DNA from 3 places in the uncultured Amnibacterium sp. genome. Region 2 is predicted to be linked to each of the others. Evidence: predicted binding sites of a transcription regulator. Region 2 holds the regulator's gene; each other region holds the start of a gene.
What was found. Region 2 encodes LexA, which represses DNA repair genes until DNA is damaged. Its sites were predicted from a motif close to TCGAACANNTGTTCGA; they were not measured.
Positions count from the first base shown of each region.

Region 1: ACFE67_RS06060 (HNH endonuclease signature motif containing protein) is a predicted target of LexA. The motif match lies at 1,431-1,446, and genes of this name have one in related genera.
Region 3: ACFE67_RS09750 (Rv2578c family radical SAM protein) is a predicted target of LexA. The motif match lies at 1,818-1,833, and genes of this name have one in related genera.

Region 1 covers NZ_CAXTHO010000035.1:12,009-15,282, forward strand. The annotation lists gene valS (valine--tRNA ligase) at 1-1,265, opposite strand, end outside; gene ACFE67_RS06060 (HNH endonuclease signature motif containing protein) at 1,482-2,927, shown strand.
Region 2 covers NZ_CAXTHO010000123.1:4,819-8,092, reverse strand. The annotation lists gene ACFE67_RS12525 (ABC transporter ATP-binding protein) at 1-858, opposite strand, end outside; gene lexA (transcriptional repressor LexA) at 996-1,676, opposite strand; gene ACFE67_RS12515 (LysM peptidoglycan-binding domain-containing protein) at 1,875-2,360, shown strand; gene ACFE67_RS12510 (histidinol-phosphate transaminase) at 2,401-3,274, shown strand, end outside.
Region 3 covers NZ_CAXTHO010000076.1:4,545-7,818, forward strand. The annotation lists gene ACFE67_RS09740 (aspartate-semialdehyde dehydrogenase) at 1-105, shown strand, start outside; partial or broken gene ACFE67_RS09745 (malate:quinone oxidoreductase) at 145-1,650, shown strand; gene ACFE67_RS09750 (Rv2578c family radical SAM protein) at 1,842-2,885, shown strand; gene ACFE67_RS09755 (DNA-binding response regulator) at 2,992-3,274, shown strand, end outside.

The DNA.
Region 1 (3,274 bases), on a different contig from region 2:
CGGGTGCCGGCGTCGATCAGGCGCGCCTTCAGCTCGGGCCGGCGGGCACCGTTCACCACGTACCACTGGCGGGTCGACACGATCTCGAGCGGCCGGTCGCCCTTCTCGAAGAACTTCACCGGGTGCGTGATCGGGCGGGGGTCGCCGAGCAGCGCGCCACCCGCGCGGAGCTGCTCGACCACCGCGGCGCGGGCGGAGAACACCGTCTTGCCCGCCAGCTCGGCGTACGCCTCCCGGCCGGCGGGGGAGTCGATCGCGGCAGGGGCCTCGCTGAGGAACCGGCCGTCGAAGCCGATCACGGCGCGGGTCGGCAGGGAGAGGTCCCGCCACCAGGTCACGTCGTTCAGGTCGCCGAACGTGCAGACCATGGCGATGCCGGTGCCCTTGTCGGGCTGCGCGAGGTGGTGCGCGACCACCGGCACCTCGACGCCGAAGACGGGGGAGCGGACGGTCTTCCCAAAGAGGTCCGCGTAGCGCTCGTCGTCCGGGTGCGCCACGAGCGCGACGCAGGCGGGCAGCAGCTCGGGGCGCGTCGTGTCGATGAGCACGTCACCGTCGGGGCCTGCGAACGCCAGCTTGTGGTACGCCCCGGGCTGCTCGCGGTCCTCGAGCTCGGCCTGCGCGACCGCGGTGCGGAAGGTCACGTCCCACAGGCTCGGCGCCTCCGCCTGGTACGCCTCCCCGCGCTCGAGGTTGTCGAGGAACGCGCGCTGGCTGATCGCCCGCGCGTCGTCGCCGATAGTCCGGTAGGTCTGGGCGAAGTCGACGGAGAGGCCCACGGTCCGGAACACGTCCTCGAACTGCTGCTCGTCCTCGACGGTGAGCCGCTCGCAGAGCTCGATGAAGTTGCGGCGGGAGATCGGCTGCTGGTCGCCGGCCCTCGTCGACTTCGCGGTGCCCTCGGAGGGCGGTGCGAAGTCGGGGTCGTACGGCAGGGAGGGGTCGCAGCGCACGCCGTAGTAGTTCTGCACCCGCCGCTCGGTCGGCAGGCCGTTGTCGTCCCAGCCCATCGGGTAGAACACGCGCTTGCCTCGCATGCGCTGGAACCTGGCCAGCAGGTCGGTGTGCGTGTACGAGAACACGTGCCCGATGTGCAGCGACCCGCTCGCGGTCGGCGGCGGGGTGTCGATCGAGTAGACGCCCTCGCGGCCGCCGGCGGTGCCGGGGAAGCGGTAGACGCCCTCCTGCTCCCACACCTGCGCGAACTTCTGCTCGAGTCCTTCGAGTGCCGGCTTGTCGGGCACGCCTGGGATGACCTGGGACATGAGGGAGCCTCGTTCCGCGATGTGGGCGGCACCGTGTCGCGCCCCGGAGGGGCTGGGTGCCTCAGATGTCGGCCCATGCGGGCGGTGCCTCCAGCGTACCGGCGTCGTCGCGCCTCCGCGGAGGGTCCTGCCGGATCAAGGCGGCGAGCGCCGTCCTCGCGAAGTACGAACGCAGATTCGACAGTGAGTGTCGGAGGCCGATGATGTACTCCACTCATGACCGATGAAGTCCCTGATCCGCCGTCGAATGACGCCCCGCGGCCGCCCCTCGAGGAGGTTCCGGCGGAGGTGTTCCACGCACTGAACGATGCGCTCGAGGGCACTCGTCGCGCCGCGTTCCTGGCGGAGGCGATGCGGACCCAGACGACGCTGGCCCTGTGGGACACCGTGGTGCTCGATGAGACCGCTCGGGGGCTCGTGGCCCGCGAGGGAGGTCGAGCGGAACGCGCGTTCGCGGTGCATCTGGCTGGGCTGCTGCACGTCTCCAGGAACCGTGCCGTGTCGATGCTGCACACAGCTCAGTCGTTGCGTGGTCTGGCCGTGTCGTACGGGTTGTTCCTGACCGGTGCGTTCGCGTGGGCGTCGGCCGAGGCGGTCGTCCGCAACCTCGGCGGCCTGATCGGGGAGGCGCGGGAACGGTACGACCTGGGCGCGGCGAAGCTCGCAGCGGATCTGGCCCCGCAACTGCTGGACGCGCAACTGTCCCGGTTGCACGACGCACTGGACCACGACGACGCGACCGACCGCGGTGCGGCCGCGCACCGGGAGCGGGGCGTGCGCGCCCGCCCGGGCGCAGGTGGTGCCGGTGTGCTCACCCTGACCGGGCCTGAGACGGACATCGCGGCCGTATACGAGACCGCGCACAAGCTCGCCGTCGCCGCCCACGGTGTCGACGGGGAGACCCGGACGGTGCAGCAGCTGATGTACGACATCGTGCTGGATCTGCTGCTGGGCGGGTTCACCGTCGATCCCGCCAACATCGTCCGTAACGACAACGGCGTCTTCACCCCCGCCACCCCGTTCCAACGCCTCGGCGACGAACCCGACGACGACGAACAAGGCGACCCGGCCGACCCAGCCGACGCTGCGGCTTCCACGCCTCCCGCGCGGGTGCCGCAGCGGAAGACGATCACCGCCGAGATCGTCGTCACCGTACCTGCCGCGACGATTGCCGGGGTGACCGACGAGCCGGGAAAGCTCACCGGGTGGGGGTCGTTGCCCGCAGCGGAGGTCCGCCGGATCGTCGCTTCCGCCCGGTATTCGACCAGGGCGGAAGTCGACCCCATCGACGACGCCATCCTCGCGTTCGACTCCACCGAACGGATCATTCCCATCGGCCTGCGCCGACTGATCTGGGCACGATCCGGGACCTGCGACGAGCCCGGCTGCCCGGTCGGGGCACACCGCACCGACATCGACCACGTCATCCGCGTCGAACACGGCGGCCGGACGGTCGAGGTCAACCTCTCCGCGCTCTGCCGTGGCAGCCACCAGACCAAGGACGACGGCTACATCGACGTCGAACGAACCCCGGATGGGAATCTCGTCTGGCATACCAACCGATGGGGCGGACGCTTCGTCAAGAAGGCAGCTACCACCATCCGACACCGGCCGGCCGATCAGGCGGAGGACGAACCTGCACCGTGGGACGCAGCTGCCTGAACCGCCGCGCAGAGACACGCACGGACCGGTATCCGACGACGGTCCTCCTCCACCCGGAGACACCACTCATCGGCGCGCGTTCCGGAGGACCCCGCGGATGGCGGCTGCCGTGATCGCCGTGAGCGGGCGGGCGTGGTGGCGGGTTGCGCCGGTCGTCACAGCGCCCGCGAGGCGCGGAACCACTTCAGCTCTGTGCCGCTGCTCTCTCGCCCGCAGGAGAGGTACAGCCAGGGTGGGGTCGACCTGCTGTGCGCGAGTGCATCGTCGGGATCATCCCGGGCTTCCTGATCGCCGGGCCGCTGTCGGACCGGTTCGGGCGGAAGCCGCTGCCCGGGCCGGTCGCCGCC
Region 2 (3,274 bases):
GTAGACCTCCTCGAGCGACGACCCGACGGTCGTCAGCTCGTGCAGCGCGATCCCGGCGGCCGCTGCCGCATCGCCGACATCGGCGGCACCCAGCCCCGTCACGTCGAACCGGTCACCGGTGCCCGGCGTGGTCGTCGCGCCACGGGACCGGAGGAGCGCGGCCAGCTCGGTGCCGCGTGGCGAGGTCACCGTCACCCTCGAACCACCGCCGGCGATCAGGTCGCCGATCGGCATGTCCGCGAGCACCCGTCCGCGGCCGAGGACGATGACGTGGTCGGCCGTCTGGGCCATCTCGCTCATCAGGTGGGAGGACAGCAGCACGGTGCGTCCCTCGCCGGCGAGCTCGCGGACGCAGGTCCGCACCCAGCGCACGCCGTCGGGATCCAGGCCGTTCACCGGCTCGTCGAGGATGAGCGTGGCCGGGTCGCCGAGCAGCGCGGCGGCGATGCCGAGCCGCTGGCCCATCCCCAGCGAGAAGCCGCCGACCCGTTTGTCCGCGACCTCTCCGAGTCCGGCGAGGTCGACCACCTCCTGCACGCGTCGCGTCGGGATCCCGTGGGTGGCGGCGAGGACGCGGAGGTGGTTGCGCGCGGTGCGGCCGCGGTGCGCGGCTCTGGCCTCCAGCAGCGCGCCGACCTCGTGCAGCGGGGCCCCGTGGTCTCGATACGGTCGGCCGTTCACGGTCACCGTGCCCGCGGTCGGGGCGTCGAGCCCGACGATCATCCGCATCGTCGTCGACTTGCCCGCGCCGTTGGGTCCGAGGAACCCGGTGACGACACCCGGCTTGACCTCGAAGTCGATCCCCGCCACGGCGGTTCTCGCGCCGTAGCGCTTCACCAGCCCGCTCGCCTCGATCATGGCCGCTCCTCCCGGCGCGACACGTCGACGCGCACCGCCCACCGTAGGGACGCGGCCTGGTCGCGCTCACCGATCCGGGCGGATCTCATCCCGGTGGAGGACCCGGGGCGCATCCCCCGGGATGCACCCCTCGTGCGTCACACCGAGCGGAGGATCGCCACGACCTTGCCCAGGACGACCGCCTCGTCACCGAGGATCGGCTCGAAGGCGCTGTTGCGCGGCAGCAGCCAGGTGTGGCCGTCGCGCTGGCGGAACACCTTGACGGTCGCCTCGCCCTCGAGCATCGCTGCGACGATCTCGCCGTTGTCCGCCGTCTGCTGCGACCGGATGACCACCCAGTCGCCGTCGCAGATCGCGGCCTCGATCATGGACTCGCCGACCACCTTGAGCATGAACAGGTCGCCCTTGCCGACGAGCTGGCGCGGCAGCGGGAAGACCTCGTCGATCTGCTGCTCGGCCGTGATCGGGATACCGGCCGCGATCCGCCCGACGAGCGGCACCATCGCCGCATCGCCGATCTGCGCGGCAGGGACGTCCGACTCGACGGTCGACGAGTCCGGCACCCGGATGATGACCTCGAGCGCCCGCGGGCGCTTCGGATCCCGGCGGAGGTAGCCCGAGAGCTCGAGCTGCTTCAGCTGGTGGGTGACGCTGGACAGGGACGCGAGCCCGACCGCGTCGCCGATCTCGCGCATGCTCGGCGGGTAGCCGCGGGCCGCGACGGACTGCTGGATCACCTCGAGGATCGCGAGCTGCTTCGGAGACAGCGACGTGCGCCGTCGTGTGCGTGGCTTCTCGCCGGTCAGCTCGTCGGTCATCGGTCTCTTCCGTCCTCGGCGTTCCCGCGCGATCCAGGCTTGTGAAGTACATCGATGGTATTCGCTCGCACCGCTCTGATGCAAACACGCGTTCGACAGACGCGTACCCGCTGTCGGTGCCCCACTCGAAGATGTGCTTGACGGTTCGAACAGTCGAAGCTACGTTCGAATGCAAGAGGGACGCGGGGAAGGATCGGGATGTTCACGGTGCAGAACGACTGGATCGAGTACGAGACGGATGCGTTCGAGCGGGCGCAGCTGCGAAGCGCTCCGGCGCGCCGGGTGGCCGTCCGGGGCGGGGTGGGCTGCGCGCAGCGGTCGCCGACGCTGAGCGCTCGGCCCACCACGGTGTCGCGGCACGCGGCCGTCGCACCGACGACCGCTCCTGCGCCGCCGGCTCGGCTGCGGCTCACCCGTCGCGGTCGGGTGGTGCTGGTCGTCATCCCGGCGCTGCTCGCGCTGTCGGGCGCGCTGCTCGCCGCCGGCCCGGGGGTCGCGGAGGCGGCGCCGCACGTGGCGCCGCACACCGTCGTGGTCCGTTCGGGCGAGAGCCTGTGGACCATCGCGGAGCGGCTCGCACCGCGCACGGATCCGCGCACGACGATCGCCGAGATCGAGCGGGTGAATGGGCTCAGCAGCGCGCAGGTCGACGCGGGTGTCGTGCTGCGCCTGCCCGTCGAATGACCCGTGAGACGCGTCCCCGCCGTCTGCGAGAATCGTGGACGTGACCTCGCTCGCGGATCTTCCTCTCCGCGCCGACCTCGTCGGCAGGACCGCCTACGGTGCGCCGCAGCTGCACGTGCCGGTGACGCTCAACGTGAACGAGAACACGCATCCGGTGCCGGAGGACGTCCGAGCGGACATCCTGCAGCGCATCGCCGTCGCGCTCGACGAGGTCAACCGCTACCCCGACCGCGAGTTCACGGCGCTGCGCGAGGCGCTGGCCGGCTACCTCGGCCACGGTCTCGTACCCGACCAGCTGTGGGCGGCGAACGGTTCGAATGAAGTGCTGCAGCACGTGTTCCAGGCGTTCGGCGGCCCGGGTCGCACGCTGCTCACCTTCCCGCCGACGTACTCGATGTACCCGAACTACGCGACGACCTCCGGGACCGCTGTGGTCGATGGGCGTCGCGACGACGACTTCCGGTTGTCGCCGGAGACCCTCGTGGCGGAGATCACGCGGGTCGGCCCCGACATCGTGATCGTCGCCGCGCCGAACAACCCGACCGGCACCCCCGTCGGGCTGGACACGATCCGTGCCGCGTACGACGCCACCGACGGTGTGCTGATCGTCGACGAGGCGTACGCGGAGTTCATGCCGAAGGACGCCCCGAGTGCGCTGACGCTGCTGCCCGGCCGTCCGCGGCTCGCGGTGTCGCGGACGATGAGCAAGGCGTTCGCGTTCGCGGGCGCCCGGCTCGGCTACCTCGCGGCGGACCCCGCGTTCGTCGACGCCCTCCGTCTCGTGCGCCTGCCGTACCACCTGTCCGCGATCACGCAGGCGGCGGCGCTCGGCGCGCTCGCTCACGCCCCGCTGATGCTGCGGACGGTCGACGAGATCCGCGTGCAGCGCGATCGCATGGCGGAGGGGTTGGAGG
Region 3 (3,274 bases), on a different contig from region 2:
CGCGGGCTCGCGCTGTTCGTCAGCAACGACAACCTCCGCAAGGGCGCCGCGCTGAACGCGGTGCAGATCGCCGAGCTCGTCGCCGCGACCCTCGCCCGCCGCTGAGGACCACCTTCACAAGGAAGGCAGCTTCGGCCGGTCGCTCACGCGCTCGCGGTTAGGCTCGAAACCATGGCGCAGGACGAGACGATCGATGTTGTTCTGATCGGCGGCGGGATCATGAGCGCCACTCTCGGGACGCTGCTGCACGCGTTGCAGCCGGACTGGAGCATCCGCATCTACGAGCGGCTCGGCGACGTCGCGCAGGAGAGCAGCAATCCCTGGAATAACGCGGGCACCGGGCACGCCGCGCTCTGCGAGCTGAACTACACGGCGGAGCGGCCGGACGGCTCGATCGACATCTCGAGCGCGGTGCGGGTGAACGAGCAGTTCCAGGTCTCGCGCGAGTTCTGGTCGTCCCTCGCCCGGCACGCGCAGCTTCCCTCCGAGACGATGTTCATCAACTCGACGCCGCACATGACGTTCGTCCGCGGCGACGAGCACGTCGACTTCCTCCGACGCCGGTGGGAGGCGATGACCGACCACCCGCTGTTCTCCGACATGGAGTACTCGGAGGATCCGCAGGTCATCAACGACTGGGCACCGCTGCTGATGGTGGGCCGGGACCGCGACGAGAAGGTCGCCGCGACGCGCGCGGAGGCCGGCACCGACGTCGACTTCGGCGCCCTCACGCACGCGCTGATCGACAACCTCGTCGACGACGGCGCGGACCTGCGGCTGAACACCGAGGTCACGGGCCTGAAGCGGCAGAAGGACGGCATCTGGCGGATCCGCTCGCGGCATTCGGTCGGCCTCGACAAGCAGGAGGCGCGCGCACGGTTCGTGTTCGTCGGCGCCGGCGGCTGGGCGCTGAAGCTGCTGCAGAAGGCCGGCATCCCCGAGGCGCGGGGATACGGCCTGTTCCCGATCAGCGGCCAGTGGCTGCGCGCGGACGACCCGGCGCTCGTCGCCAAGCACCGCGCGAAGGTCTACGGCAAGGCGTCCATCGGCGCCCCGCCGATGAGCGTCCCGCACCTCGACACCCGCATCGTGGACGGGCAGGCGTCGCTGCTGTTCGGTCCCTACGCCGGCCTGTCCCCGCGGTTCCTGAAGAAGGGCAACCTGCTCGACCTGCCGCTGTCGGTGCGGCCGCACAACCTGATCCCGATGCTCGCGGTCGCGAAGGACAACTTCGCGCTCGTGCAGTACCTGGTGCGCGAGCTGACGAAGTCGAGACGGTCGAAGTTCGCCTCGCTGCAGGAGTTCTATCCCGACGCGGACCCGAAGGACTGGTACCCCCTGAGCGCGGGGCAACGTGCGCAGGTCATCAAGAAGGACCCGAAGAAGGGCGGCGTGCTGCAGTTCGGCACGGAGGTGGTCGGCGGCGCCGACGGCACCATCGCCGCACTGCTCGGGGCCTCGCCCGGCGCCTCCACCGCTGCCGCGATCATGCTCGACGTGCTGCGGCGCTCGTTCCCGGATCAGCTCGCGAGCTGGGAGCCCGCACTGCGCGAGCTCATCCCGACGTACGGCTCGCTGGTCTCGGACGACCCGCGGAACATGCGCCGCATCCAGGAGTCGACCGCGAAGGCGCTGGGCCTCACCGCATAGGGGACCCGGCCCTCTCGCTGGTCGAGGAGCGACGAAGGAGCGTCTCGAGACCACCGAGAAGCTGACGTACCTCCAGTGCGGGGTGATTCCTTCGAGAGCCTCAGGACATCGCTCGAGGCTCGCTGCGCTCGCACCTCGATCAGAGAGACTGCTGGCTTGTATTTGAGTCGAACATGTGTTCGACTCTCCACATGCGGTGGGCGGGGCAGCAGGTCGGAGCGGAGGCGCCCGACGCGCTCCCGGGGCTCGCGAAGGTCCATGATCTCGTGCGCACTTCCAGGCCTCCGGAGTTCGCCGGCATGACCTTCTACGAGGTGCGGGCGAAGTCCGCGCTCAACAAGGTGCCCGGCAGCGTTCCCGGAACGCCGTACGGCTGGACCATCAACCCGTACCGCGGCTGCTCGCACGCCTGCGTGTACTGCTTCGCGCGGCCGACCCACCGGTACCTCGAGTTCGACGATCCGGGGTCGTTCGACGCCGAGGTCGTCGTCAAGGTCAACGTTGCCGAGGTGCTGCGGGTCGAGCTCGCCAAGCCCTCGTGGCAGCGCTCGCCGGTCGCGCTCGGCACGAACACGGACCCGTACCAGCGGGCGGAGGGGCGCTACCGGCTGATGCCGGGGATCCTGGAGGCGCTAGCCGACTCGGGCACGCCGGTATCGCTGCTGACGAAGGGGACCCTCCTCCGGCGCGACCTGCCGCTGCTCGCGCGGATGGCCGAGCGCGGAGCTGTGGACCTCGCGATGTCGGTCGCGATCTTCGATCCCGAGCTGCAGGCGCTCGTCGAGCCGGGGACGCCGAGCGCTGCTGCTCGACTCGCGACCGTGCGGGCGGCGCGGGAGGCGGGCCTCGAGTGCGGGGTGTTCCTGATGCCGGTGCTGCCGTACCTGACCGATTCGATCGCGCATCTCGATGCGGCGTTCGCGGCGATCGCGGAGGCCGGTGCCTCCTACGTCGTCTGGTCAGCGCTGCACCTGAAGCCGGGCGTGAAGCAGTGGTACCTCGACTGGGTGCACGCGCACGTCCCGCAGCACGACGCGGCGTACCGGCGGCTGTACGCGGTCGGCCCCTACGCGCCGAAGGACTACCGGCGGTGGCTCGCGGACCGCATCGAGCCGCTGCTCGCGAAGCACGGTCTGCATCGCGGTGCGGTCGACGATTCGACCGGGACGACGAGGTCGCGGTCGGCGGGGATCGTGACCGCGACCGCTGCGGCCGCCCAGCCGACGCTGTTCTGACCCCAGTTCGGGTGCACGCGTGCACGGATCGCGTTCCCGATGCGGGCCCCTCGTCCATCATCGTGAGATCGGGGTGTGACGACCGTCCTCCGATGGCTGGAGCCGCATGAGCGTCGACGACGATCTGCCGCCCGTGCCGACCGTGATCGGCGGCGCGGCGCGAACGGCGGGATCGAGCCCGCCCGCCGCGCCGAGCAGCGCGCCGCAGCGGGCGGTGCGCCTCGCGCTGCTCGACGACCACGAGGTGCTGCTCGACAGCATGGCGTCCTGGCTGCGCGCGAACGCGCCCGACTTCGACGTCACCCTGACCGCCACCTCCTGGCTGCAGCTCGTGCACAGCCCGGCGTTCCCGACCGATCTGGTGCTCGTCGATGTGCAGCTGAGCGAGC